2 regions of the Caldibacillus sp. 210928-DFI.2.18 genome follow, and region 1 is predicted to be linked to the other one. Evidence: predicted binding sites of a transcription regulator. Region 1 holds the regulator's gene; the other holds the start of a gene.
What was found. The regulator Rex, encoded in region 1, represses fermentation and respiration genes when NADH is low (regulators of the CRP and FNR family bind a similar motif). The targets are predictions, from matches to a motif close to TTGTGAAATATTTCACAA.

Region 1 (15,638 bases):
CCAAGTACATTTGTCGAGGTATCAATTGCTAAAATATTCATGGAAAAACTCCTCACATAGTTGTTCATATCGAATACCAACCGGTTTAAAAAGAAATTGTCTGGTTGTCAGGTCAACAAATTTAATTTCAATAGTTAAAAACTGTTCGGGCAACTGATCTTGGATAATATGAGCCCATTCAATGACAGTGATACCATCACCATGAAAATATTCATCAAAACCGAGATCTTCCATTGAATCCTTTAGTCGATAAACATCCATATGATAGAGGGGGAAAATCCCTTTGTATTCTTTTATAATTGTAAATGTGGGACTACTAATATTTTTATTGATACCAAGTCCTTTTGCCAACCCTTTTGTAAAAGTTGTTTTTCCGGCACCAAGATCGCCTTCCAGCGCAATCGTATCTCCTTCCCGTAAAAATTTACTGAACGTTTGTGCCATTGAAAAAGTTTCTTCCTGATTATGTACAGTAATTTGGTAATCCTTCATTGTTTTCTCACCAACTTTATATATATCTTCCATAAGATTAACGAAATATCGGTGAAATATCAATATTTGCCGGTAATATGTGTATGTTTCGATAAATGTCACTTATTTCAAAAATTCCTGCATATCTTGCTTGATTCGATTGTGGATAATATTGTGGATAAAAATTACTGAAGATAAGTCTGAGTAAACACGATTTGTTTGGATCGATACGGATTGGTCACACAAGTGTTGCTACAAGGACGTGGCACAATTAGTTTATCAGTGGGGAAAGCGAGTCCCCACTGATAGACATCTCAATTATTCACAACACAATTGTGGATAACTTGGATATTTTTTGTGGATATTGTGGAAAAGCATTTGAGATGTTAATAAATATATAATTGTCTTGTGAATAACTTTGTGGAAAAAGTGAATAATTCATGCAATCGAATGATTGGTCAAGAGGTTTCACTTACTTCCGGTACTTTTTTGACAGGTCTCCGCAAAATCCATCTATTATTCCAGTTCACTCCATTCCTCCAATAAGGTTTCAATTTTTGCTTTGGCTTTTTCAATTTCCTTATTTAGTTCAGCCACTTTTGTATGGTCGCTATAGATTTCCGGATGAAGGAATTGCTGTTCCTTCTCGGCAATTTCCATCTCCAGTGATTCAATTAATGTTTCAATTTCTTCAATCCGACGTTTCTTTTGTCGTTCCACTTTCTTTAGTTCTTTTTCTTGTTCATAACGGGTTTTTGCATCCAAATCGGAAGCCGGTTCTTGCGTTTGGTTGTGCTCGCTCTCTTCTGATAATTTTTGAATCTCCATCATTTCTTCCTTTTTCTCTATATAATAATCATAGTCACCCAAATACTCGGTCACACCGTCAGTAGAGAGTTCAAAAACTTTTGTTGCAATTCGGTTAATAAAATAACGGTCATGAGAAACAAACAAGATCGTACCGGGAAAATCAACAAGAGCATTTTCCAAAATTTCTTTACTGTCTAAATCGAGATGATTTGTTGGTTCATCTAAAATTAAAAAATTTGCATTTAACATCATTAGTTTAGCCAATGACAACCTTGCTTTTTCACCACCGCTCAAAGTTGAGACTGTTTTTAAAACATCATCACCGGAGAACAAAAAATTGCCAAGAATGGTTCGGATTTCTTTTTCCGTTTTTGTCGGATATTCATCCCAAAGTTCATTTAATACTCGCTTATTTGATGTTAAGTTTGCTTGTTCTTGATCATAGTAAGCAATGGTTACATTCGCTCCAAAATGGATGTTTCCGGAAAGAGCCTGGAGTTGGCCGACAATTGTCTTCAGTAGAGTAGATTTGCCGACACCATTTGGGCCAAGCAACGCAATGCTATCTCCTCTTTGAATTCGAAAGTGGATATTTTTTGATATTTGATTGGCTCCATAACCAATGGCCAAATCAACCACATTAAGAACTTCATTGCCACTTTGCCGCTCAATTTGAAAGGAAAAATTAGCAGATTTATCGTCTCTGTGCGGTTTATCAATCATTTGCATTCGTTCCAGTGCTTTACGCCTGCTTTGTGCCCGTTTTGTTGTTGATGCACGGGTCAGATTCTTGGCAATAAATTCTTTCATTCTTGCTATCTCATCTTGTTGTTTTTCATACATTTTCAAGTCACGTTCATAATTCTCTGCTTTTTGGACTAAGTATTGACTGTAGTTACCGACATATTTTGTTAAAGTAGTCTGAGCGCATTCATAAACTTGGTTTACAAGCTTATCAAGAAAATAGCGATCATGGGAAACAATAAGAATGGCTCCATCATAAGATTGCAAATATTGTTCTAACCATGTCAATGTATCGATATCTAGGTGGTTCGTCGGCTCGTCCAAAATTAAAATGTCCGGCTTTGATAAGAGCAATTTTCCTAAAGCCAGGCGAGTTTTTTGTCCGCCGCTTAAATTGGATATTTTTGTCTCTTGATAATTGAAAGTGGAAAAATTAAGCCCGTGTAATACGGAACGAATATCTGCTTCATATTGATATCCGCCCAGTTCTTTAAATTCATGCTGTAAATAATCATATTCGGACAAAATTTGCTTGTATTTGCCTTCATCTGTATAAGTTTCTTCCTTTGCCATTTCCTGCTCAAGATTACGTAACCTTTTTTCCATGCTACGTAAATCTTCAAAGACAGTCAGCATTTCATCCCAGATAGTTCTGTCTGAAACGAGACCGGTATGTTGATCTAAAAAGCCAATTGTTACTTCTTTTGGCTTAATAATTTCTCCGGAGTCATAAGCAAGTTCACCGGCAATTATTTTCAGCAAGGTTGATTTGCCTGATCCGTTTCTACCAACAAGGGCAATTCGGTCTCTTGTATGAATTTCTAATTTAATATTCGAAAGGACAAGATCTGCCCCGTAATATTTATTTAGTTGATTTACTTGTAGTAAAATCATGATTTGCACCTCAACATTTCACAATAAAAATGGTCCTTTACCTGGAAATATAACAGCTTTGACTCTGTTTGCCTTTTAAAAGAATGAATGACTGACTAATTATTTTCAGAGTGAAGCGAATGGGAACATGCTGTTTTTGATTACAAAATAATCGATTCCTTCCTCTACCATAACATATCCAGTCGCTTTTCGATCCATCATTTCCGACATTTAAAGGAGATCCTGTAAATGTCATGTCAACAAGTCTATATAAAAATAGTACATGAAGGGGAGGAAAAATGGCAAATGGAGATTAAATGAAACTACCTACAAGACAGATGAAAAAAAATAGTGTATCATAGTAGGTGAATATGTTAACAAAAATAAGAATTGAGGAAGTGTACATGTTTATTTGTAATGTAAGCGTTCACAGTGTGCTTTGTATGCCTTATAAAAGAATTACTTCTATAGGGCAATGAAAGATATTATAATAGAAAAATAATAATTTTTCAGCATTGGAGGATTTTGACATGGAAACAGATCAGCTAAAAATTCCTAAAGCCACCGCTAAGAGATTGCCATTATATTATCGTTTTATTCAAAATTTGTACCAGTCAGGAAAACAAAGAGTTTCTTCTGCTGAGTTAAGTGAAGCGGTTAAGGTCGATTCGGCAACGATTAGAAGGGATTTTTCTTATTTCGGCGCGTTAGGTAAAAAAGGGTATGGATATAATGTTCAGTATTTGTTATCCTTTTTCAGAAAAATATTGAACCAGGATGAAATAACAAAGGTAGCCTTAATCGGTGTAGGTAATTTAGGTACAGCTCTACTAAAATATAATTTCACTAAAAACAATAATACTAAAATTGTCTGTGCCTTTGATGCAAACCAAGAAAAGGTCGATCAAAAATTTGGTGATATTACTGTTTACCCAATGGATTCACTGGAACAAATATTGTCAACTGAAGAGATTCAGGTTGTTATTCTGACCGTCCCGGCTCCTGTTGCCCAATTGGTTACTGATCGTTTAGCAAAAACAGGAATAAAAGGAATTTTAAATTTCACGCCAGCTCGATTAACTGTTCCGTCAAATATTCGTGTTCACCATATTGATTTAGCTGTTGAATTACAATCTTTTGTTTATTTAATTAAACATTACTCAAATGAGGAAGTAGTGGTTGGAGATTAATTTTTTAAAGTAGGGAAATGGTAGGTAACACTAAAAATTTATCTTCAAAACAACACCATATTTTGTATTGCAATAATTATGATTCATACGATATGATAGGAAAAAAGTTTTTGTAAAATCTTTTTTGGGTGACAATGAATGAATTTGAATGAGGTTGCTGGGGGAGAGGGAGAAACATGACAATCGGTCCGGGTAGTTTAATTCTCATATTAATCATGGCATTATTAATTTTTGGTCCGAAAAAGTTACCGCAACTCGGTCGTGCGGCAGGAGATACACTAAGGGAATTTAAAAATGCCACAAAGGGTCTTGCTGATGAAAATAATGGGAAGAGAAAAGATCAAGAAGGCAAGTAGGGAGAGAAGAGATGGAGAAAAACGAATTGACTGTAATTGAGCATTTCGTTGAATTAAGGAGACGGTTGGTTTTTATCGTTGTCTTCTTTCTTTTGGCAATGATCGGTTCGTTTTTTTTGGCAGAGCCGTTGATCATATATTTGCAACAAACTGATGAAGCGGCCAGTTTGGAACTGAACGCCTTCCGCTTAACTGACCCGCTAAAGATTTATATGCAAATCGCTTTTATCATTGCTTGTGTAATAACTTCACCTTTTGTTTTGTATCAGTTATGGGCTTTTATTTCACCGGGTTTATATGAAAAGGAAAAAAAAATAACCTTAGCCTATATACCTGTTTCGGTATTTTTGTTTTTATCAGGTATTTCGTTTTCATATTTTGTATTATTTCCGTTTATTGTTCGCTTTATGAAACAGTTAGGGGACCGAATGGAAATCAATCAAGTCATTGGGATCAATGAATATTTCCATTTTTTGTTACAAATTACGTTGCCTTTTGGTTTGTTATTCCAATTGCCGGTGATTATATTATTTTTAACAAGGCTTGGAATAATTACACCTGACTTTTTGTCTAGGGTGCGAAAATATGCGTACTTTATCTTGCTAGTCATCGCGGCACTGATTACACCGCCGGATATTCTCTCGCATATGATGGTCACTTTACCATTAATATTGCTTTATGAAGTTAGTATTTGGATTTCGAAGCTGGTGTATCGGAAAAAAATGAAGGAAGAAGAAGGGCTTGCTGTTTAAAAGATAAGAATTTTCCATTGTTTATTTTATCCATTTAAAAAATATAAAATTCCGGTAACGAAGCAACTTGAAGTGGCGGATAGGTTATGGCATAAGGAGCTTGCTTAAAAGGTATAATGGAAACCGGAGTAATTCCCTTGTTATCGGTGAGTACCGCGTTTCGGGTCGAATAAAGCTCGGGACGCCCGAGTTTTATTTAGATAAGGACTATGTTAGAAAGGGCATATGCATAATGAAAATGATCATTTTTATTTGCGATTGTTAATTTTTATATCGTATTGCCTTTTTGAAATAGTCCTTTCTCTTTTATGGAAAAATTTGTATAAGGTATTTTGGTTGTGACATACTAATTTTGATTGAATGGTTCATATTTGCTGCATTTGCAAGAAAAATTGACTCATTACTACATAAGTATTCATTAATGTATGTGCCAAAATTGGAATGATAATTCGGTCGGTTTTTACATATAAATAACTGAATGTGAATCCAATGGCACAATAGAGTAATAAATGTTCAAATTCCATGTGAGCGGCAGAAAAAAGAATGGAACTGATTAAGGCTGCAAGAAAGAAATTTGTTTTTTTGTATAAAGATCCAAAAATAATTTTACGAAAGATGATTTCTTCCAAAATCGGACCAATTATCGAAGTAACGAAAATCATAATCGGTGCAACATTGATTAAATTCAGGATATTTTCTGTGTTTTCCGAACCAACATCCACACCTAATAGCGTCTCAATCATGATAGCAATTCTTTGTGCAATCAGGGCAAGTAGTACACCATAAACAGACCAGCCAAGTACAAACGGTATTGAGCGGAGGTTCCGGTTTCGCACTGTAATTTCATCTTTTAAATAATAAAGGGTGATCAATAAGGTTACAAAAAAACTAAATACCGTCCAAATAGAAACGGAAAGTAGCCAATATTTATTTCCGGCAAAACCAAAACTTTGGAAAATGCCGAATAGAATCGATGCCCCGATGTTTAAAAATAACTGCATCGCTACATAAGTAAGGATAATCAGTTTATATTCTCGTTTCAAAAAATTCACCTCACTGGCTATTTTATCAAAAAATTGCAAAGGAAGCTATTTCCCTATTGAGTAGGACAAGATAATTTCGGTAAAAAAATGTTAAAATTTTATAGTTGACACTTGCAAAAAACAAATCAATTCATTATTATAATAATTGGAATTAGCACTCAAGGACAATGAGTGCTAACAACATTGAAAATATATGAGGAGGTTGTTTAATGTGTTAAAGCCACTTGGAGATCGCGTAGTTATTGAACTTGTAGAAACTGAAGAAAAAACAGCTAGCGGCATCGTTCTGCCGGATACTGCAAAAGAAAAACCACAAGAAGGTAAAGTTGTAGCTGTAGGAACCGGCCGTGTTCTTGATAGCGGTGAACGGGTTGCACTTGAAGTAAATGTCGGCGATCGGATCATCTTCTCAAAATATGCTGGTACTGAAGTCAAATATGACGGAAAAGAATACTTAGTTTTACGTGAAAGTGACATATTAGCTGTTGTAGAATAATAACATTTTACAATTGATAATAAAAATATGATAGGAGGATTTGACGAGAATGGCAAAACAAATCGTATTCAGTGAAGAAGCTCGACGTAGTATGTTGCGCGGTGTAGATAAATTAGCAGATGCTGTCAAAGTTACATTAGGACCAAAAGGACGTAATGTGGTATTAGAGAAAAAATTTGGTTCACCACTAATTACAAATGATGGTGTCACAATCGCAAAAGAAATCGAATTGGAAGATCCATTTGAAAATATGGGTGCGAAACTTGTTGCAGAAGTTGCCAGCAAAACAAATGATGTTGCCGGGGACGGTACGACAACTGCAACGGTTCTTGCCCAAGCAATCATTCGTGAAGGATTGAAAAACGTTACTGCCGGTGCAAATCCAATGGGCATCCGTAAAGGGATTGAAAAAGCAGTAGCAGTAGCCGTTGAAGAATTAAAAGGAATTTCTAAACCTGTAGAAAGCAAAGAAGCAATCGCGCAAGTCGGAACCATTTCTGCAGGTGATGAAGAAGTAGGTCAATTAATCGCAGAAGCAATGGAACGCGTTGGTAAAGACGGTGTTATTACCATTGAAGAATCAAAAGGTTTCAATACTGAACTAGATGTTGTCGAAGGTATGCAATTTGACCGTGGTTATGTTTCTGCATATATGGTAACAGACCAAGATAAAATGGAAGCTGTTTTAGAAAATCCATATATTTTAATCACAGATAAGAAAATCTCTAATATTCAAGAAATCCTTCCATTATTGGAACAAGTATTGCAACAATCGAAGCCATTATTGATTATTGCTGAAGATGTTGAAGGGGAAGCTCTTGCAACTCTTGTTGTAAACAAACTTCGCGGTACATTCAATGTTGCAGCAGTAAAAGCACCTGGATTTGGTGACCGTCGTAAAGCTATGCTTGAAGACATTGCAATTTTAACCGGTGGTGAGGTTATCACAGAAGACCTAGGTCTTGAATTAAAATCTGCTTCCGTTGCTCAATTAGGTCGTGCCGGTAAAGTTGTTATAACAAAAGATAACACAACAATCGTTGAAGGTGCCGGCGAATCCAGCAAAATTAGTGCTCGTGTAAATCAAATTAAAGCACAATTAGAAGAAACGACTTCTGAATTCGATAAAGAAAAATTACAAGAACGTTTGGCTAAACTTGCCGGCGGGGTTGCAGTCATCAAAGTTGGTGCTGCTACAGAAACAGAATTAAAAGAACGGAAACTTCGCATTGAAGACGCCCTAAACGCTACTCGTGCTGCCGTTGAGGAAGGTATTGTATCCGGTGGTGGTACAGCACTTGTGAACGTATATAACAAAGTGGCAGCCATTGAAGCAGAAGGCGATGTGGCAACCGGTGTGAAAATTGTTCTTCGTGCCTTAGAAGAACCGGTACGTCAAATTGCTGAAAACGCCGGTTTAGAAGGTTCGGTTATTGTGGAACGCTTGAAAACTGAAAAATCTGGCGTAGGTTTCAACGCTGCTACAAACGAATGGGTAAACATGACCGAGGCCGGTATTGTTGACCCGACAAAAGTTACTCGTTCAGCCCTTCAAAACGCAGCTTCTGTTGCAGCTATGTTCTTAACAACTGAAGCCGTCGTTGCTGACATTCCGGAAGAAAACAAAGGCGGCGGCGCTCCAATGCCAGACATGGGCGGCATGATGTAATCTAATTGCCCCTTCCTTTTTGAAAAGAGATTGTTATAACAGCAAAACCACTCCTATTAATTGTTGGGAGTGGTTTTTTTGCTAATTAGGAAAGTATAACTTTTTTAATTTCTACTTTCCTAACTCATAAGTTCAACTACGGCTCTGCTCTTCTGCTCTCGCCTAAAAGCTCGGACGCCCGAGTTTACTTTATAGTATAAGAAAGTATAAAAATACAAGCAATTAACTTGGGATTAGTTTTATTGTCTAGCTACGAGCGCCAGCGACTAGCAAACTTCACTCCCCTCCACTACGATAAGTCAACATCGGCTCGTCCCTCGCCGTGTTTCCTTTATCTCATTGCGGGGCGCTCCAGTTTGTACGTCGCTAAGCGGGCGCTCTGCGCTTTTCTTATATGATCATTTCTGTTATTCTCCAAAATCCGTCCATTATTTTTTCCCCATTCACATTTCTTTATAGTTAATCCACGCTACCATTTATGTTGATTTCTTAAAAATATTTACCTAGTTTTAAGTAATTGAATTGGACGTTAAATAGTATGAAGATTTTGTAAATGTCATCTTTTTTAGTGAAAATTATGCTTTAATGAAGATGTAAATTTGAAAGGAGGTTATTTATGAGCCAAGTAGAGTTAATCAATATCTCTAAATCCTATCATAAACAGAAAGATGTATTAAAAGGAATTAATCTATCGATAGAAGAAGGTGAATTTTTTGTTCTTGTTGGTCCTTCCGGGTCAGGGAAGAGTACGTTACTCCGGATGATCGCGGGACTTGAAGAAATTTCGGGCGGTATCTTAAAAATAAACGGAAACACAGTGAACCATCTTCCGCCAAAGGATCGAAATTTATCAATGGTCTTCCAAAATTATGCACTGTATCCTCATTTAACGGTTGAACAAAATATTCTTTTTGGATTAAAAGCTAGGAAGATTGATAAACAGGAACAACAAAAAAGACTCAAGGAAGCAGCAGAAATGTTAGGATTGACGGAACTGCTAAACCGTAAACCTAGGGAACTATCAGGCGGTCAAAGGCAAAGGGTAGCATTGGGACGTTCTGTTGTCAGTCATGCACCGCTTTGTTTAATGGATGAGCCTTTATCAAATTTAGATGCAAAACTAAGAGCGAATATGCGGGTACAAATACGAAGACTGCAAAAGCGTTTAGGACTAACAATGATCTATGTAACCCATGATCAAGTCGAAGCCATGACAATGGGGGATCGAATCATGGTTCTCAATGGTGGGGAAATTCAGCAAGTAGGAAAACCGATTACCCTTTACAATGAACCGGAAAACCTATTCGTAGCCTCCTTCATTGGTTCGCCAAAGATGAATGTGGGAGATGCTGTCTTTTCAGAAGACCGAAAACAGTTAATCATTGAAAATCAATTGCATATCACTGTAAATCCATCATCCATAATGGATTTTTCAAAAAATCGTAATATAAAAGTGGGTATTCGTCCGGAACATCTTCTGTCTGGTAAGTCAACAGGCGAAAGGAATATCTATTTTGAAGTAGTAAATGTTGAGCAATTAGGAAATGAAACTTCTATTGCATTTGTTGTGGGGAAAGAGCTGTGGACGGCAAAATGGCCGGGTCAATGGCCGGTCAAATTTGGTCAGAAAGTACCTGTGCAAATATTACCTGAACATCTATTCTTCTTTGATGCTGAAACAGGCGAGCGCATAAAATCTGCAGAACTTAGAAAAAGACAAGAGGTAATAACGATATGAGTATGAATCCGACACTTGAAACGAATGAAACGTATATGTATCAATTTGAACGTGTAAAAAAGAGTGCCCGGATGAAAAGTTTTATCAAAGGTATGTTGTTTTTATTCCCGTCCATTCTATTATTTAGTGTTTTCGTTTTTTACCCTATGTTTAAAACGATCTATTTGAGCTTTTATCTGACGGATGCAAAAGGTTCAACCACGGTTTTTGTAGGTTTGGAAAATTACCTAAATATGTTTACGAATCCAATTTTTCTTCAAAGTATAAAAAATACGTTTTTATTTGTTTTCTATACCGTACCTCCGACAGTTTTGATTAGTTTGTTTTTAGCCATCCTTGCTAATGAGAATCTAAGAGGGATCGGCCTTTTCCGGACGATTTACTCGTCAACAATCGGTATTTCAGTTGCGGCAGCGTCTGTATTTTGGCTTTATTTATTTAATCCAACAATGGGGCTGCTAAACAAATTTCTTGAAGCTTTTGGAGGAGAACCGGTTGGATGGTTAACGGATCCGGCCTGGGCACTTCTTTCTGTATCAGTGACAACTATATGGATGAATATCGGTTTTACATTTTTAATCTTGCTTGGTGGTTTACAGTCAATTGATCGCTCTTTATATGAAAGTGCAGAAGTTGAAGGTTCGGGTTATTTTTATAAGCTTAGGAGAATTACAATTCCAATGCTGTCACCAACTTTGTTTTTTGTGATTACGGTATCTATGATTAATAGCTTTCAAACTTTTGGTCAAATAGATATCTTAACGCAAGGTGGGCCAGCAAATGAAACAAGTTTAATTGTGTATTCCATTTATCGAGAAGCTTTTGTCAATTATCAGTTTGGCTCAGCCAGTGCACAAGCGGTCGTATTATTTATTCTTATTCTCGTCATGACGGTCATCCAATTTAAGCTGGGGGAAAGGAGAGTTCATTATCAATGATTCTTTCAACAGGGCAAAAACTCTTATTTTATGTATTGCTAATTATTTCAGCACTCCTCCTTGCAGGTCCAGCTATCATGGCAATTGTGATGAGTTTTATGACAAACCAGGATATTTTAACAGGAAGCCTGCCAACCAAGTTTACAATTGAAAACTATATCGCGGCCTTTAATGGGTTTCCATTAACCGAATATTTATTTAATAGTTTTATTGTTTCGTTTGTCATTATGCTTGGCCAGTTGATTTTATCATCTTTAGCGGCTTATGCATTTGTTTTCATCGAGTTTAAAGGGAGGGACCTTCTATTCTATCTCTTTATAGCAACAATGATGGTTCCTTTTGAAGCATCAATTATTCCCAATTTCCATTTAATCCGTGATTTAGACTGGATTGATACATATCCGGGGTTGACGATACCGTTTTTTGCGACAGCGTTCGGTACCTTCTTGCTCCGGCAAAATTTTAAAGGAATACCAAAAGAATTACGTGAAGCCAGTCAGATTATTGGTATGGGAGATTTCAAGTTCTTCTTGACAGTTGTGTTACCTGTTTCACGAACCAGTTTGGTCACCTTAGGGATTTACGGTTTTTTGACCGCTTGGAATATGTATTTATGGCCGTTATTGGCAACAACAAATGACACCGTACGTACGGTTCAAATTGGATTGAAGCAATTACAAACACAGGAACAATTAAATGAATGGGGAGTAATTATGGCCGGTGCCGTTATCGTTATTATTCCTACGTTAATCCTGCTGTTTTTAGGTCAGAAAAAATTACAAAAGGGTTTAACTGAAGGGGCTGTCAAGTAAGATTCCCAATTGAAAAGAATCGAGTGATCAGGAGGAGTAGAATATATGAAAAAACTGATTATGATTTTTAGTCTAGGTATACTATTTTTACTGAGCGCCTGCGCTGGAGGAAATTCCGCTTCTGGAAACAGTTCGCAAAGTACCGGAAATACAAATAATGAAGCTGGAGCTAAAGATGGAAAACAAGTTGTTACATTCTGGCATTCTATGGGCGGTGCCGGTCAAGAAACATTAAACAGCATTGTTGAGGATTTCAATAATTCTCAAGATAAGATCCAGGTAAATGCCGAATATCAGGGGACATATGATGAATCACTGACAAAATTTAATGCTGTTGCAGGAACAGACAGTGCGCCAACGATGATTCAAACATTTGAAATTGGTACGATGTCAATGATAAACAGTGGCAATATTATTCCAATCCAGGAATTTGTTGATAAGGACGGATATGATATGAGCGGCTTGGAGGAGAATATTACCAACTATTATTCTTTAGATGGAAAATTTTATTCGATGCCGTTTAACTCCTCTACTCCAGTCATGTACTATAATAAAGATGCCTTTAAAAAAGCAGGTTTAGATCCGGAAAAAGCACCGGAAACATTTGAAGAAGTGGAAGAAGCATCGAAAGCAATTGTTAAATCCAATCCGAATATGAAAGGATTTGCTTTGCAGGCTTATGGTTGGTTATGGGAACAACTGCTTGCTAATCAAGGAGCATTATTATTAAATAATGATAATGGTCGTACCGATACACCAACGAAAATTGGTTGGACAGAAAAAGAAGGCAAATCCATTTTCGAATGGGTAAAGCGTATGGTCGACGATGGTACGTTTGCCAACTATGGTACAAACGGGGATAACATGGTTGCCGGTTTCTTAGCCGGTGATGTAGCGATGTTCTTACAATCTTCAGCAAGTGCAAGAGATGTTATTGATAATGCACCGTTTGAAGTAGGTATTGCTTTCCTTCCGTATCCCGAGGATCAGGAACGACAAGGTGTGGTCATTGGCGGTGCCAGTCTTTGGATGATTGATGGTAAACCGAAAGAAGAATCGAAAGCTGCTTGGGAATTTATGAAATATTTACAAACACCGGAAGTTCAAGCAAAATGGCATGTCGGGACAGGTTACTTTGCTGTGAACCCTGCTGCCTATGAAGAAGAGGTTGTGAAAGAAGCTTGGGCAGAAAAACCACAACTGCAAGTAACAGTTCAACAGCTGCAATCGACAAAATCCTCCTATGCGACTCAAGGGGCGTTAATGGACATGCTTCCACAAGGACGCAAAATTATGGAAACAGCGCTTGAAACGGTTTATAATGGTGGAGAAGTAGACCAAGCATATAAAACAGCCGTACAACAATTTAATGATGCAATTGAACAAGCAAATAAAGCCAGAAAAAAATAAAGAAATTTTTACTGAAGAGGTTCAAGAGAGAAAGTATGGTTCCCCATGCTTTTTCTCCTTTTTCATAAAGAAAGGAAGAATTCCGATGACAAAGATCTATGGACATCGAGGAGCAAAAGGAATATATCCGGAAAATACCTGCCTGAGTTTTATGAAGGCAATTGAATTCGGTGTTGACGGAATTGAACTGGATGTTCATTTAACAAAAGATGGTGAAGTTGTAGTCATTCATGATGAAACATTGGACCGCACAACAAGTGGAACCGGCTGGATTAAAGATTTAACATTAGCTGAGATAAAAAAGGTCAGTGCCGGAAGTCGTTATGCACATTTGCCGGATTATGATGCAACTTGGGATAAGGAAAAGGTTCCTACATTAAAGGAAGTGTTGCAATTACTGGCCCCGTATCCGGTCGAATTGAATATTGAACTGAAAACAGATATGGTAGCTTATCACCATATTGAAGAAAAGGTTCATAATCTTGTTGAACAATATGGAAAAGGAAGGAAAGTCGTTTATTCATCTTTTCACTTGCCCACGATTTTGCGTATGAGAGAAATAAATTCGAAAGCAAATATTGCTTGGTTATTAAATGAAGGAATCTCTCTTCCTGAAGACTTTATGAAGACATTTCATTTGGAAGCCTTACATTTGAACAAACATGTGGTATTGTCAAAGCCACAAGTATTTAGGCGAATATTTCGAGCCATTGATCGGCTCCATGTCGATCTTCCCAAAGAAGTGAAACATTATGTGAAAAACAGAATCCATGACTGCAATACAAATTTACTGGAAAATCTCTCTGACAAAATCCGTGTCTGGACGGTCAATGCGCCAAATGAAATTAGTCAACTCTTAAAATTACAAGTAAATACCATTATGACTGATTTCCCCAGCAGAGCGATAGCGATAAAGAAAGAACAACAAACGCATGTATAGCTTTTTTTAAAAAGATGTTTAAAACATATTGGAAACTTATTATCTGTTACCTTTAAACAGATATGTAAATGACAACGATAAGATATGAAAGTCAAAGGATTCCATCATGGATGAAAATATTATTCATAGAATTAATTGTGATTTGATATCCATAAAGTATACAATTGGAAACCAAGAATGCTGAAACCTTATTCTTGGTTTCCTTTCCCTACCACTTATAAACTTTGCAGGAAAATACTCGAGTAAAAATTCAATTTTCCGCTCAATTTCCAACAATATCTTTCTTCCATGTCATTGACAAAACTCGTCATAATTGTTAAGATAGTGACCACTTGGTCATGGATTACATGCTAGGTGATGGTTAAATACATGAATAGAAAAAAACCGATTATGAAAAAGGCTATTGAATTATTCGCAAATCAAGGAATCGAGGCAACAGCGGTTCAGCAATTCACAGATGCTTGCGGTATTTCAAAAGGAGCCTTTTATTTGGTGTTTAAATCGAAAACGGACCTAATATTATCAATCGTTGATGAGTTTGGGAAACGATTTTTATTAGAACTTGACCAATTAGTCAAGCCAGAACAAGAAGCACAGCAAAAATTATTGCAGTTCTACCTGATATTTTGCGAGGAAATTTTTAGAAATTTTGAACGCGATGAAAAATATACTGAGGTACTTAGATCAAAATTAGGAAACATCTCCCTTCCTCAAGTTATCACAAAAAAGCGAGGATGATTCTAATCGCATGCTCAACGATTATTCCCAAAATCGTGTTTGATAATGATAGAATACTTTTAAGTAAAACGAATTTGAAAGATAGAGAGGAAATGTTATATGAAGTTATTATTAAAATATCTTAAACCTTTCACTCTAACCATATTGATTTGTATTGCGTTTCTTTTTGTGCAAGCAATTTCGGAATTACAATTGCCAAATTTTATGAGTGATATGGTAAATAATGGCATTCAAACGGGTGGAATTGAAGAGGGAGCTCCGGATGCCATCAGTGAAGAAGGAATGAATTTAATCCAGTTGCTTATGGATAAAGACAGTCAATCCATTATGAATGATAGTTATACATTAATCGAAGCGGGGAGTTCAAAAGCTGATCAGTATAAAAGTGACTATCCGGCTGTAAAAGATAAGAATATTTATGTCTTAACGGAAACGGATCAAGACAAATTAGCCCAAACTGGTAAAGCCTATACACAAGCCACTTATGCTTTGACACTTAGTTTAGAGGATATGGCGGGTGAAATCAATGCGGCACAAGGCAATACTAATAGCAATAAAAATGCGAATTTATCCGATGTTGATACGAGTAAAATCTATGAAATGCTTCCTTACTTAACTCAACTTCAGCAAGCAGGGAAATTAGACAAATATATTTCTT
Region 2 (15,638 bases), on a different contig from region 1:
GAATTACGGCAAATATCAGATGGTCACAGTATTAGAGGTAGTCTAACAACTAAGATAATAAATAAAATGAAAATTAACCTACCTCCTATAAAAGACCAAAATAATATAGCAAACATTCTTTCCTCCTTCGATGAAAAAATCGAAATTAATAACCAAATCAGCAAAAAACTTGAGGAAATGGCTCAAGCAATTTTTAAACAATGGTTTGTCGATTTTGAATTTCCAAATGAAAATGGTGAACCGTATAAATCCAGTGGCGGGGAAATGGTTGAAAGTGAACTGGGGATGATACCTAAGGGGTGGAAAGTTACGACCTTAGATAATATTGTAAATATTTCAACTAAGAGTATTAATCCTCAAAATTATGCTGAAAGAGTATTTGAGCACTATAGTATACCAGCATTAGATAATAATAAAACACCTGAAATACAAATGGGTAAGGAAATAAAAAGCAACAAATATCTAATTGATGATAATGTCATTTTAATTTCAAAACTTAATCCTAATACCAAGAGGATTTGGAAACCTATACCCCAATATAAATTTGCAATATGTTCAACAGAATTTATAGTTTATGTCCCAAAAGAAAACAATATTTTTTACTATGTATATGAATTTATCAATTCTGATTACTTTAGCGAAATGTTAGTATCTCATGCTACCGGTTCAACTGGAAGTAGACAGAGAGTAAAACCGAAAGATACTTTAAATTTTAAAATATATTTACCACCTGTTGAATTAATGGTTAAATTTTCAAAAGCTGTAAAACCAATGCATGATAGTATCTCATTAAAAAATTTAGAAATTCAAAAACTGGTATTGACTAGAGACACCCTCCTCCCAAAACTCATGTCCGGTGAGATTCGTGTGCCTGTTGAGGAGGAAAAATAATGGAAAGGGGGATTCCCCGTTGACACATTTTGAAAATTTTACCGAAGATTCGCTAGAGAAAGCAGTTATCGAAACTTTACAGGAAATGGACTATGAATATGCCTTTGGTCCGGATCTTAGTGTGGATGGGCCAAGACCTGAGCGGAACGATTTTCGGGAAGTAGTCCTTGATGGGAGACTTCGAGATGCCCTTTTTAAATTAAATCGTGATTTGCCAGCTGATGCGATTGAAGATGTATATCGGCGGGTCATTACTTTTAATAGCCCTTCTCTTATCGAAAACAACCGGCATTTCCATAAACTTTTAACAGAAGGCGTAGATGTGTCTTTTCATAAGAATGGTGGGATCAAAACCGAAAAAGCGATCATTATTGACTTTGAACATCCGGAACGTAATGACTTTCTCGTAGTTAATCAATTTACCATTATCGAAAATGAAAATCGCCGGCCGGATGTCCTCATCTTTGTTAACGGTTTGCCGCTTGTCGTTATTGAACTGAAATCAACCACTGATGAAAATGTTGGGATTGAACAAGCCTACAATCAAATCCAAACGTACAAGCAAGATATCCCGTCGCTTTTCTATTATAATGCGTTTTGTATTTTATCTGATGGGATTAATGCGAAAACTGGAACGATTACATCGAACGAAGAACGGTTTATGAATTGGCGGAGTGTTGACGGGGTTAATGTGGCATCTCTAGATGTTCCGCAATATGAGGTTATGATTCACGGAATGTTAGAAAAAAGCCGATTCCTTGATATTATCCAAAACTTTATCCTTTTCCAAGAATCAAAAGAAACCGAGTACGATGCAGCTGGAAATAAAATAGGTGACAAGAAAACGATTATTAAAATCATGGCTGCCTACCATCAATATTTTGCCGTCAAAAAAGCGGTTGAAAATACAAAAATTGCGACATCCACAAAAGGTGACCGGAAAATCGGGGTCGTTTGGCATACACAAGGATCTGGAAAAAGTTTTACGATGGTTTTTTATACAGCATATCTTGTTAAAGAATTAAATAATCCGACCATCGTTGTAATTACAGACCGTAATGACCTGGATGATCAACTCTATTCAACATTTGCCAAATCCGTAGATATATTAAGGCAAACACCGAAACAAGCGGATGTTCGTAGATTCACAGAAGAACAAAAGAAACAACAAGCGAAAAGTAATGCAAAAGAACTCAATGGCTTATACGATCTATTAAATGAACGGGAATCAGGCGGGATTATTTTTACCACGATTCAAAAATTCCAACCTGAAGAAGGGGAAATGCCGGTTTTAACTGATCGGCGGAATGTGATTATTATTGCCGATGAAGCCCACCGTAGCCAGTACGGATTTGAAGCAAAAACTAACAGCAAAACCGGTGATTTGAAATACGGGTATGCCAAATATTTACGGGATGCATTCCCCAATGCTTCGTTTATTGGTTTTACCGGAACACCGATTGAATTTGATGATAAATCAACACCGGCTGTTTTCGGGGACTATATTGATATTTATGATATGACAAGAGCGGTGGAAGATGAAGCAACGGTAAAAATTTATTATGAAAATCGCGTCATTAAAGTTGAAACTGATGATGAAGAATTGAAAAAAATTGACGATGAATTTGAAGAAATCACGGAAGGGCAAGAAGAAACTGTTCGGGAAAAATATAAAACGAAATGGTCCCGGCTTGAAACCGTCGTTGGTTCGCCTAATCGCATCAAGCAGCTTGCAAAGGATATCGTTGAACATTTTGAAGAAAAACAGAAGACGATTGACGGAAAAGCGATGATTGTCTGTATGAGTCGTCGGATTTGCGTTGATCTCTATGATGAAATTATTAAACTCCGGCCTAGTTGGCATAATGATGATGTGAATAAAGGGGTTATTAAAGTCGTTATGACCGGTAGTGCCGCCGATGAAGAACGTTTGCAAGAACATATTGGTGGAAAGCAACGCCGTGATACATTGGCAAAACGGATGAAAGACCCGAATGATGAATTGAAACTTGTTATTGTTCGGGATATGTGGCTAACCGGATTTGACGTGCCATCTATGCACACGATGTATATTGATAAACCGATGAAAGGTCACACATTAATGCAAGCCATTGCCCGCGTGAATCGGGTATTTAAAGACAAACCGGGTGGCGTTGTGGTTGACTATATTGGAATTTTAGAAAGTCTGAAAAAAGCATTGAAACAGTATACCGACAGTGATAAAGAAAATACCGGGATCGATACGAGTGCAGCGGTTCAGGTCATGCAAGAAAAACTGGAAATATTACGTGCAATGTTTCATGGCTTTGATTACTCTGATTTTATGGGGAACTCCCAAAAAGATCGAATGCGGGCAATTACGGGTGGGATGAACTTTGTCCTTGGATTACCCGAAAAGGAACAGAAAGAATTTAAACAATTTGCTTTAGAAGCAGCGAAAGCCCATGCCCTCTGTGCCGCAACCGAAGAAGGAAAAGCAGCGGCCCTTGAAGTCAGTTATTTTAAAGCAGTAAAAGCAAGTTTAGCCAAACTGGGTGAGAGAAAAGTCCAGAAAAATTCCAAAAAAGAAATCGAAACAAGAGTGAATCAAATGCTGCAACGGTCAATTTTATCAGAAGATGTTATTGATGTATTCGATGCGTTAGGACTAGAACGACCGGAAAATGTTTCCTTATTATCTGAAGAATTTTTACAAGAAGTTCGCGGGCTAAAATATAAAAACTTAGCCGTTGAAATGTTGAAAAAGCTTCTTGAAGGTAATTTAAAAGTGATGGAAAAACGGAATCTTGTTAAGTCCGAAAAGTTTTCCGAGAAATTGAAAAAGGCGATTAATAAGTATCGCAATCAAGCCATCACCAATGCTGAAGTCATTGAAGAATTAATTAAAATGGCAAAAGAATTTAAGAAGGCTCGGGAAGAAGAAAAAGATTTAGGCTTAAATGAAGACGAAATTGCTTTCTATGATGCCTTAACAGCAGACAATATTGTCAAACAATTTATGGATGATGAAACATTAAAGAAAATAGCTCAAGAACTGACGAATGCCATTAAACAAAACATCACGATTGACTGGAGCGTCCGAAAAAGCGCACAAGCCGGGATGAGAAGAATTATTAAAAGATTATTGAAAAAGTACGACTACCCGCCAAAACAAGCAAAAACGGCCCTCGAAATCGTCATGAAGCAAGCCGAATTAATGGCCGGACATACCGATCCAAGGGAAATTGATTTGGAATTGGGGAATGTGGCCGAAACATCACCAGATTATAAATAGTAAATAGAAAAAGAATCCATTCGAATGTTAGCAGAAGAAAATTTTTTCCGGAAATTCTTCTGCTTTTTTTTTATGCATGGTAAAAGCAGTAGGGGTTGGTGGGAAAACGTTGATAAAAGGTGCCGATGCAGGAATCCCAGCCCTTGCCAAAACACCGGGAGTGCTCAAGAAAATTCGAAATGTCCTAGACCCAAAGAAATTTCAGCAAGCCTTTCGCTCCGTATATGATCAGGTAGTAAATGCGCCAATTGCCCTGACCAAGGCTTGGTTTGATACAATAAAGAAGGAGATTGGAGAAATCCGACTTCCGTAATTAATGCAGGAAGTTTATGCATGAACCGGTGTAGCTGTCTACAAGCCAGGGGAAGTTATGGACAGGGAATGGCAAAAAACTAACGAGAATGACAAGATTTACGGCGATAATGTATGGCGAAATTAAAAAAATTCATACTTTACAACATCAGTATAAAATTTAGGGCTGTAATTTCCTTTGAGACGGTCGTATCATGCACAATACTATTTGTTTTAAAAATGTTCATTTAGAAAAGTTGGATAATTTTCACTGCCTCTTTAAGCAAATTAAAATCATTCCTATTAAATCGTTTTTTCTTAGAAATTGTAAGTCATTTTGAACATACAATTTTTTGAAAGGACGATTTTTTTACGTTTAAACAATGAAGTTAAGGACCACTAGTGCCAATTGTATATACATAAAAACCTTTCGACTTCCAGCTACATACATCTATAATCAACTGATTTAAGTATGTACTTACAAATTTAGAATATAAACAAAAGAAAATAAAAATTGTTCGTATAAAAAACGATTAGATTTTTAATGTGAATAAAAGCAAGTTTATTTTTGTTAAAAATCATTATTTGTGTTGAAATATCTAATAGATTCCTATAATAAGCGAAACCAACATGTAAGTATTAATTCATTATAAATAACGATACTCTATTGACTTATACGTACATCTATACTACAATAAAACCAGTTAGTTGTAAGCGTTTAAAAATATAGGAGGTGCGCTTATGCCCAAATATACCATTGGTGTTGATTTTGGTTCATTATCAGCCAGGGCCGTATTAGTAGATGTATCAAATGGCAATGTCATATCTTCTGCTGTGAAGGATTATCCGGATGGCGTGATTGATGACTTTTTACCAAATACGAATATTGAATTAGGAATTGACTGGGCCCTGCAAAATGCAAATGATTATATCGAATGTTTTATTGATACTGTAAAAAGAACCGTTGCGGACAGTGGTGTAGATGTAAATGACATCATTGGTGTTTCAATCGATTTTACTTCTTGCACCGTACTTCCGGTAAAAAATGACGGAACACCGTTAATGAACTTGCCCGAGTTCAAAAATAACCCGCATGCCTGGGTAAAATTATGGAAACATCATGCTGCACAATCTCATGCGGACAAGTTAAATGAAATTGCCCGCCGTCGTAATGAACCATGGTTGAAATACTATGGCGGTAAAATTTCTTCCGAATGGGTATTTCCGAAATTGATGCAAATTGTAGACGAAGCACCGGAAATTTATGATGCAATGGATACATTTATGGAAGCAACAGACTGGGTCACTTGGCAATTAACCGGTAACAAAGTGAAAAATTCCACAACTGCAGGATATAAAGCGATGTGGGATGCTGAAACGGGATTCCCAAGTAAAGACTTCTTTAAAGAACTTCATCCAAAAATGGAAAATGTTATTGAGGAAAAAATTGGCACAGAGTTCCATCCAACCGGATCAAAAGCGGGTGAACTTACCGCGGAAATGGCGGCAAAAGTCGGATTAAATCCGGGAATTGCGGTTGCGGTCGGAAATGTGGATGCACATGTTTCTGCTGCGCCAACAGGTGTAATTAAGCCGGGTACAATGCTTAATATTATGGGAACATCCACATGCGATATTATTTTAGGAGATAAAAAGATTCCTGTGAGAGGAATGTGCGGGGTTGTCAAAGATGGGGCCATTCCGGGATACTATGCTTATGAATCGGGCCAAAATGCAGTAGGTGATATTTTTGCATGGTTTGTTGACAATGCTGTTCCGGGCGCCTATTTTGACGAAGCGAAAGAAAGAGGCCTTAACATTCACCAATTATTAGAGGAAAAGGCGAGCCAATTAAACATCGGGGAAAGTGGTCTTCTCGCTCTTGATTGGTGGAATGGAAACCGTTCAATCCTTGTTGACACGAACTTGACCGGACTTCTTTTGGGAATGACTTTGGAAACAACACCGGAAGAAATTTATCGTGCATTAATTGAAGCGACCGCATTTGGGAAACGCAGAATCATAGAAGAATTTGAATCCAGTGGCATTGAAATTAATGGGCTCACTGTCTGCGGCGGCTTGCCACACAAAAACCAATTACTTAACCAAATTTACGCCGATATTACCGGAAAAGAAATTACAATCTCTGAGCACCTGCAAACGCCTGCCATCGGTGCAGCCATGTTTGCCGCGGTTGCAGCAGGTTCCGAAAACGGCGGCTATGATTCAATTGAAGAAGCTTCCAAAAAAATGGCAAAATTAAGAAAAGAAAAAGTGAAACCAATTCCGGAAAATGTAGAGAAATATACTGCAATTTATGAAGAATACAAGATTTTACATGATTATTTCGGCACCGGTGTAAATGATGTCATGAAACGTTTGAAAGCAATCAAAAATAATGCCTCAAAGGAATGATTTAGCAATGCTGGAAAAATTAAAGCAAGAAGTCTATGAAGCGAATATGTTATTGCCCAAATACAACTTGGTCACATTTACATGGGGCAATGTCAGCGGAATTGACAGGGATACTAATCTTATCGTCATTAAACCAAGCGGTATCCCGTATGAAGAATTGAAGCCGGAACAAATGGTTGTTGTGGATTTGAACGGAAATGTGGTCGAAGGGGACCTGAACCCGTCCAGCGATACAGCGACCCACATTATCCTATATAAGGAGTTTCCTAATATTAAAGGAATTGTCCATACGCATTCCCCGTGGGCCGTTACATTTGCTCAAGCGGGATTAGATGTTCCGGCAGCCGGGACAACCCATGCGGATACGTTCTATGGCCCTGTTCCGGTCACCCGTGCTATGAAAGAAGAGGAAGTCATCCGAGATTATGAAAAACAAACCGGGGACGTCATTGTTGAAACTTTCAAGGAGCGCCAAATTGATCCCGATCAAGTTCCGGCCGTTTTAGTCAATGACCATGGACCTTTTACGTGGGGGAAATCAGCAATAGACGCGGTTCATCATTCAGTTGTCTTGGAAGAAGTGGCGAAAATGACGTATCACACGCTACAGCTGAATCCGTATCAAATTGATATGGACCAATATCTTTTAGACAAACATTATTTACGTAAACATGGCAAAAACGCCTACTATGGTCAAAAGAAATAAGAGTGTTTATCCCGCACAAACGGTCACTAAATCTTCCTCCTAAGGCTCAAGGGAAATCATTGATGTTGAAGGAGGAAGAAAAGTACCCGATTGGTTCAACTATCATCCGTGGGAGACACCCATTGTTGGAAGTTTCACTTTATTCCACCTTAACGCCGAGTCAAGACCCCTACCTCAAAATTTTCGAGTTTACAAAGAAGGTAGCTGGGGACGGGCTGCCAGCATGCGTCTGATTAGTTCAACTAACCATCAGTGGGAAACCCCTATGGCTGGAAGTTTCACTTAATTTTTCTATAAAAATTTACACAAATATGAGAGCCTACAGGAGTGATACACGTGTTAAAAATTAGAGATTACGAGTTTTGGTTTGTTGTTGGAAGTCAGCACTTATATGGTGAAGAGGCGCTTCAAGCCGTACAAAAAGATACAGAAGAAATTATTAACGAATTAAATAAAAGCGGGAACCTGCCATACCCGGTTGTTTTTAAAACCGTCGCCACAACAGCTGACAGTATTACCCAAGTCATGAAAGAAGTCAACTACAACGATCATGTAGCCGGTGTCATTACATGGATGCATACATTCTCACCGGCGAAAAACTGGATTCGCGGCACAAAATTATTGCAAAAACCGTTACTTCATTTAGCAACACAATTTTTAAATAATATTCCATGGCAAACGATCGATATGGATTATATGAACTTGCATCAAAGCGCCCACGGTGACAGAGAATACGGCTATATGAATGCACGTTTAAATAAAAATAATAAAATTGTCGTCGGTCACTGGAAAGACCACGATGTACAAGACCAAATCCGTAAATGGATGGATGTGGCTGTAGCTTATAATGAAAGTTTCCATATTAAAGTAGCCCGGTTCGGTGATAACATGCGGAATGTAGCTGTTACGGACGGGGATAAAATTGAAGCGCAAATTCAATTTGGCTGGACGGTTGACTACTATGGGATTGGCGACTTAGTTGCCGAAATGGAAAAAGTATCGCCGGAAGAAATCGAAAAAACATACCGAGAATGTCAAGAAGCATATGACTTTGTCGTTGGCAATAATGATCCGGAATTTTTCGAGGAACATGTGAAGGAACAAATTAAAATCGAAATAGCGTTAAGAAGATTTTTAGAACGCGGAGGTTATACGGCATTTTCAACTAACTTTGAAGATTTATGGGGAATGAAACAATTACCCGGTATGGCTGTCCAACGTTTGAACGCGGAAGGTTATGGCTTTGCCGGTGAAGGAGACTGGAAAACTGCTGCTCTCGATCGCTTGCTAAAAATCATGGCACATAACGAAAAAACAGGATTCATGGAAGATTATACGTATAATTTAATAAAAGGTCGGGAAACTATTTTAGGAGCACATATGTTAGAAGTTGACCCAACACTTGCAGGTTCAAAAATCCGTGTGGAAGTTCATCCATTAGGAATTGGCGGTAAAGAAGATCCGGCCCGTCTTGTGTTTGACGGTTTGGATGGAGAAGCAGTCAATCTAACCATTTCTGATTTTGGGGATCATTTTAAATTAGTCATGTATGAAGTGGAAGGGAAAAAACCGGAAGAACCGGCTCCACATTTACCGGTGGCAAGACAAATGTGGACACCAAAATGTGGATTTGAAAAAGGCGTTCAGGAATGGATTAAAAATGGCGGCGGTCACCATACGGTCCTTTCATTCAATGTGACTGCAGAACAAATTGAAGATTTTGCGAAAATGGTAGGGTTGGAAGTAGTTAATATTAAATAAACTGTAAAAAATTTAATAATAGTAAATAGATTAAAAATGGTATAATGATGATGTACCCAAAACTCCTCCTCAAAAGTATCTACAGATTATCGAAAAGAGTTTAGGACACCCGAGTAGGAATCCTCCTCTATTCATTGAGGAGATGAAAGCTCGGTCAGATATGATGGGCAAAGGCAAATTCCGAAGAAAGTATCTCAAAGAGTTAAACACTCAATCAGTAGTGGTATTGGGCACACCTGTGAAGTACCTACAACTTTCTAGGGATTCCGAAACTCGCTATGTTTAATGGCGGGTAGTTCATGGAGGATGTTTTGGGTAAAAAATATTGAATAGTTGTGAAGGGGTGAACAAAAATGACGATTGATTACTCGTCCAAAGAATATATAGCAAAAGTAGATGCATATTGGCGTGCCGCAAATTATATTTCAGTTGGTCAACTTTATTTGAAAGATAACCCGCTGTTAAAAGAACCGTTAAAGGCTTCTGATATTAAAGCAAAACCAATCGGTCACTGGGGCACCATTTCCGGACAAAACTTTATTTATGCCCATTTAAATCGAGTTATTAATAAATATGACTTAAACATGTTTTATATAGAAGGACCCGGACATGGCGGACAAGTCATGGTTTCCAATTCCTATCTTGATGGCAGTTACACGGAAATTTATCCGGAAATGACGCAAGATGTGGAAGGAATGAAAAAACTGTTCAAACAATTTTCATTCCCGGGCGGAGTGGCTTCCCATGCAGCACCGGAAACACCGGGATCGATTCATGAAGGCGGCGAATTAGGGTATTCTCTTTCCCACGGTGCCGGGGCTGTTCTTGATAACCCGGATTTAATTGCGGCTGTTGTTGTCGGTGATGGGGAAGCAGAAACCGGACCACTTGCAGCATCTTGGTTCTCCAACCGTTTTATCAACCCGATTCGTGACGGTGCGGTTTTACCAATCTTAAACTTGAACGGATTTAAAATTAGTAATCCGACCATTCTTTCTCGTATCGACAATGAGGAATTAGCGAAATATTTTGAAGGGATGGGTTGGGAACCTTATTTCGTTGAAGGTGAAGACCCTGCAGAAATGCATGTGAAAATGGCAGCAACACTTGATAAAGTTGTCGAAAAAATTAAAGCCATCCAAACAAATGCACGTGAAAATAGGGACCAAACACGTCCGATATGGCCAATGATTGTCTTTCGTGCACCAAAAGGTTGGACAGGCCCGAAAGAATGGGGTGGCGTGCCGATAGAAAATTCTTTCCGTGCTCACCAAGTGCCAATTCCAGTCGACCAAGACCATATGGAACATGCGGATGAGTTGGTAGAGTGGATGAAGAGTTATCGGCCGGAAGAATTATTTGATGAAAATGGGCGGTTAAAACCGGAAATCGCAGGAACAACACCAAAAGGCGATAAACGAATGGCCATGAACCCTGTCACAAATCCGGGTAAATTAATTAGAGATCTGCGTTTGCCGGATATTCGGGACTATGCAGTGGACAACTCTGTTCCGGGACAAGTAGAAAAACAAGATATGATTGTGTTAGGAGAATATTTGAAAGATGTCGTGAAATTAAACCGCGACAATCATAATTTCCGTATTTTTGGTCCGGATGAAACTGCATCAAATCGGTTGGCTCCTGTTTTTGAAGAAACGAAACGTCAATGGTTGGGGGAAATTGAAGAACCTCAAGATGAATACTTAAAATCTCATGGCCGGGTTATTGACTCACAGCTTTCCGAACACCAAGCGGAAGGGATGTTGGAAGGGTACGTATTAACTGGCCGTCACGGAATTTTTGTCAGCTATGAAGCATTTTTACGAGTGGTTGATTCCATGTTAACACAACATTTCAAATGGTTGCGGAAAGCCTCGGAACAACCATGGCGGACAGCTATTCCTTCCTTGAATGTCGTTGCAACTTCAACGGTATTCCAACAAGACCATAATGGCTACACCCACCAAGACCCGGGGATGCTTGGCCATTTAGCCGATAAAAAACCGGAATTTATCCGTGAATATTTACCTGCAGATGCCAATACATTACTTGCCGTCTTTCATAAAATTTTGAATGACCGGCAAAAAATTAACCTAGTGGTGTCATCCAAACATCCGCGGGCACAATGGTTCACGATGGATGAAGCAAAAGAATTGGTCGATAATGGATTGAAAATGATTGATTGGGCTAGTACGGATTTTGGTGATGAACCGGATGTAGTGATTGCTTCCAGTGGTACAGAACCGACCATAGAAAGTCTTGCTGCTATTTCTATTTTGCATAAAAAAATGCCGGAGTTAAAAATTCGTTACATCAATGTTGTGGATATTTTAAAATTAAGAAGTCAAACGTTGGATCCACGTGGCTTGTCGGATGAAGAGTTTGATATGTATTTCACAAAAAATAAACCGATTATTTTTGTCTTCCATGGGTATGAAGGTTTAGTAAAAGACTTATTCTTTGATCGTCATAACCACAATCTGCACGTGCATGGTTATCGTGAAAACGGCGATATTACCACACCGTTTGACATGCGTGTATTAAACCAAATGGACCGCTTTGATCTTGTGAAATCGGTCGTGAAAAACTTGCCAAATGCGGAAAAATATGCACATATCGTCCAAGAAATGAACGGCATGATTGCCAAACATAACCAATACATCCGCGACGAAGGAAGAGATTTACCTGAAGTAGAAAACTGGAAATGGGAAGGGTTAAAATAATCATTTTCAGTAATTTTTCGTCTGTACCCTAGGTGCCTGGATCATTTCAGGTACCTTTTTTTACCGATAATAAATAGCGGCAAAAGCCACAAATGCCGGGGAATTGATGTTAAATAGGAGTTAAAATTAATCGTTCTAAGTAATGTTTCGTTGTACATCGAGGTGCCTGATCATTTCAGGTGCCTTTTTTTACCGATAATAAATAGCGGCAAAAGGTCACGAATACCGGAAAATTGATGTTAGATAGGATTTAAAATTAATCGTTCTAAGTAATGTTTCGTTGTACATCCAGGTGCCTGAATCATTTCAGGTACCCTTTCTTTTTACTGATAATAAATACCGGTAAAAGTCACAAATACCGGGGAATGGTGTTAAATAAGAGTTAAAATAATCGTTTTCAGTAATTTTTCGATTTACATAAAGGCCCCTGAATCATTTTAGGTACCTTTTCTTTTATTAATAATAAATAACGACAAAAGTCACAAATGCCGGGGAATTTATGCTAAAATAATAAGGTGTATGAATGAATGAATGAATGTAATAATCAGAATATTAACAAGAATTTTGTAGATAAATAAAAATTTTTAGATAGGAAGAGTGATAAGTGGAAGAGGTATTTCGTTTTTTTCAGAAGACAGGTGTTAGGAGAGTTCTGATTTTTGCCATTCTGATTTTTGTTTTTTATATGCTTCGGAGTATTATCAATATTATTTTGTTAACGTTTATTTTTTCCTTCCTAATAAACGGTTTGGAGCGTTTCATCTCCAAGCGAATTCCATTGAATCGAAAAATTACGGTCTTGTTGCTCTATTCGCTTGTGGTTTCAGGTTTGACATATGGAGCGGTAAAATATTTACCAATTTTAGTTAGTGAAATATCACAATTGATCAATCAACTTACGGAATTTTATTCGAAACCAATAGAGACGGATAACCAAGTATTTAACTATGTGATCGCACTCATTCAAAAGTACGAAATCACGGACTATATCGGTGTAGGTGTTTCTTTCTTAGTAAAATCTTTGAATGATATTGGGACAATCGGCCTGCAAGTTCTGTTGGCATTAATTTTGAGCTTATTTTTCCTGTTGGAGAAAGAAAGAATCATTTCTTTTACCAGTCGTTTTAAAGAAAGTAAGATCAGCTCTTTTTATAACGAATTGGAATACTTCGGTGTGAGATTTATCGGGACATTTGGAAAAGTAATCGAAGCCCAATTTATGATCGCAACTGTTAACACAGTGATCACCACGTTCTGTCTGTGGCTATTCGATTTCCCACAATTATTTGCGCTCGCCATTATGGTATTTATTCTGGGACTGATTCCGGTAGCCGGTGTCATTATTTCATTAATTCCGCTAGCAATAATTGCCTACAGTATCGGCGGAGTAATGACAGTCATTTATGTGCTCATCATGGTCGCCGTCGTCCATGCCATTGAAGCTTATATTTTAAACCCAAAACTCATGTCATCAAAAACCAATCTACCGGTTTTTTACACTTTTATCATCTTGATTTTTGGGGAGCATTTCTTTGGTGTTTGGGGTCTGATTCTAGGCATACCAATCTTTGTATTTCTATTGGATGTATTGGGCGTTCGGACGGTGGATGTTGAGGAAAAAAGAAAATAAAAGAAAAACAACACAGTTGCAAAAATGGTAACTGTGTTGTTTTAGGTAAGGATAATATTTACACAAATACTTTTGCCACATTCCATCTTGACCCTGATGGATTTGGACAATTGTTGTCTATTAATCTGGCACGGTACTTCACAAGACAACCGCAATGCATACATGTTGTTCCATCCATTAGAGATGGACATGTTTTGCATTTTTCCAACCGTTCAATATATACATCTTTCGGAACCATTCGTTTTTTGTCAATATTTGCTTGATTTAACATTTCGTCGATCATCTCTTCAGTTACATTCAATTGATCCATGCAGCTTTTACATTGGCCACTCATTACTTTTCACCTTCATCTACACTAATAACAGCGACTGACATTGGCGGAAGTTTGACGGACAATTTTCCATTTTTTATTGTATAATTGTCAAATATAGCCGGTTTAACATAATCTGGGTGTTCAAATGTATTATGAGCATTCTTTTCATCGGCTGTTAGGATTGTACCGTTAATTGTTGCACGGTCGAGATTCATCCCTCTTAATTCAATAGAAAATTCCGTACCTTCAAGATGGTCGAGACATGCTAGATTAATATGAACCTTGTTATGACCATCTTTAGAAGCAGAGATACTTATTTTCGGCAAATGTTCATTTTTGGATTGATATTCTTCAAAATTGTTATCTACAGCTAAAGCCACTGCATCTTGGTTGACCTTAAACATATCAAAGACATGGTAAGTCGGAGTTAATAGCATCTTTTCTCCTTCCGTCAAAATCATTGCTTGAAGTACATTGATCGTCTGTGCAATATTTGCCATATGGACGCGGTCGGCATGATTATGGAAAATATTAAAATGTATAGCAGCAACTAGAGCGTCACGAATGGTGTTTTGCTGATATAAGAAGCCCGGATTCGTTCCGGGTTCTGGATCAAACCAAGTTCCCCATTCATCAATGATTAAACCAATTCTCTTTTCCGGATCATATTTGTCCATAATTGTTCCGTGTTTTTTAATTAATTCATCCATATATAGAGCTTTTTTCATAGTGATCGTCCACTCATCATCTGTAAATTCTGTAGAAGATCCTTTTCCAAGCCAAAAATCACCCGGTATTGTATAGTAGTGGAGACTTAATCCGTCCATTAACCAATGGGCATTTTTCATAACAACTTCTGTCCAGTTGTAATCATCTACATTTGCACCACCGGCAATTTTATAAATCCGATTATCACCGTAATTTCGGACAAATGTTTGATATCGTCGGTATAGATCGGCATAATATTCGGGACGCATATTTCCTCCACAGCCCCAACTTTCATTACCAACACCAAAATATTTCAACTTCCAAGGTTGTTCTCTACCATTTTCTTTACGCCAATTTGCCATTGGTGATTCGCCATCAAATGTCATGTATTCAACCCATTCCGACATTTCCTGAACGGTACCGCTTCCAACATTTCCACAAATATATGGTTCACAACCAAGCATTTCACAAAGCATCATGAATTCATGTGTACCAAAATGATTATTCTCGACTACACCACCCCAATGTGTGTTAATCATTCTTTTCCGATTTTCACGTGGACCAACACCATCTTTCCAGTGATACTCATCAGCAAAACAACCACCAGGCCAACGTAATACAGGTACCTTAATCTGCTTTAATGCTTTAAGTACATCATTGCGGATCCCATTGGTATTCGGAATAGGGGAATCTTCACCTACCCAGATTCCTTCATAAATTCCTCTTCCAAGATGTTCAGCAAAATGTCCGTATATGTGCCTAGTGATTTTGGATTTCTCTACGTCTGTGTTAATAATAATTTGATTGGTCATAGAAAAGCCTCCTTATTTACTGAATCCGGTTTCTTTTTGTGTAAAAATTTATTTAAGTGGATAAAATAGAATTCTATAAATCCTTAAATAAAAACACAAGGATTAGAAAAAAAA

Region 2: LIZ98_RS07450 (phosphoketolase family protein) is a predicted target of Rex. The motif match lies at 9,672-9,689, and genes of this name have one in related genera.

Annotation. Positions count from the first base shown of each region.
Region 1 covers NZ_JAJCHL010000019.1:26,634-42,271, reverse strand. Annotated here, with positions in the region: gene tsaB (tRNA (adenosine(37)-N6)-threonylcarbamoyltransferase complex dimerization subunit type 1 TsaB) at 1-41, opposite strand, end outside; gene tsaE (tRNA (adenosine(37)-N6)-threonylcarbamoyltransferase complex ATPase subunit type 1 TsaE) at 22-492, opposite strand; gene LIZ98_RS06270 (ABC-F family ATP-binding cassette domain-containing protein) at 988-2,919, opposite strand; gene LIZ98_RS06265 (redox-sensing transcriptional repressor Rex) at 3,429-4,088, shown strand; gene tatA (twin-arginine translocase TatA/TatE family subunit) at 4,265-4,444, shown strand; gene tatC (twin-arginine translocase subunit TatC) at 4,456-5,196, shown strand; gene LIZ98_RS06250 (CPBP family intramembrane glutamic endopeptidase) at 5,562-6,239, opposite strand; gene groES (co-chaperone GroES) at 6,451-6,735, shown strand; gene groL (chaperonin GroEL) at 6,785-8,404, shown strand; gene LIZ98_RS06235 (ABC transporter ATP-binding protein) at 9,021-10,142, shown strand; gene LIZ98_RS06230 (carbohydrate ABC transporter permease) at 10,145-11,080, shown strand; gene LIZ98_RS06225 (carbohydrate ABC transporter permease) at 11,077-11,892, shown strand; gene LIZ98_RS06220 (ABC transporter substrate-binding protein) at 11,938-13,302, shown strand; gene LIZ98_RS06215 (glycerophosphodiester phosphodiesterase) at 13,388-14,242, shown strand; gene LIZ98_RS06210 (TetR/AcrR family transcriptional regulator) at 14,612-14,980, shown strand; gene LIZ98_RS06205 (ABC transporter ATP-binding protein) at 15,080-15,638, shown strand, end outside.
Region 2 covers NZ_JAJCHL010000025.1:20,242-35,879, reverse strand. Annotated here, with positions in the region: gene LIZ98_RS07480 (restriction endonuclease subunit S) at 1-891, shown strand, start outside; gene LIZ98_RS07475 (type I restriction endonuclease subunit R) at 911-4,165, shown strand; gene LIZ98_RS07470 (hypothetical protein) at 4,275-4,478, shown strand; gene LIZ98_RS07465 (ribulokinase) at 5,198-6,871, shown strand; gene LIZ98_RS07460 (L-ribulose-5-phosphate 4-epimerase) at 6,879-7,577, shown strand; gene araA (L-arabinose isomerase) at 7,914-9,338, shown strand; gene LIZ98_RS07450 (phosphoketolase family protein) at 9,692-12,061, shown strand; gene LIZ98_RS07445 (AI-2E family transporter) at 12,666-13,691, shown strand; gene LIZ98_RS07440 (DUF6171 family protein) at 13,750-14,025, opposite strand; gene LIZ98_RS07435 (alpha-N-arabinofuranosidase) at 14,025-15,524, opposite strand.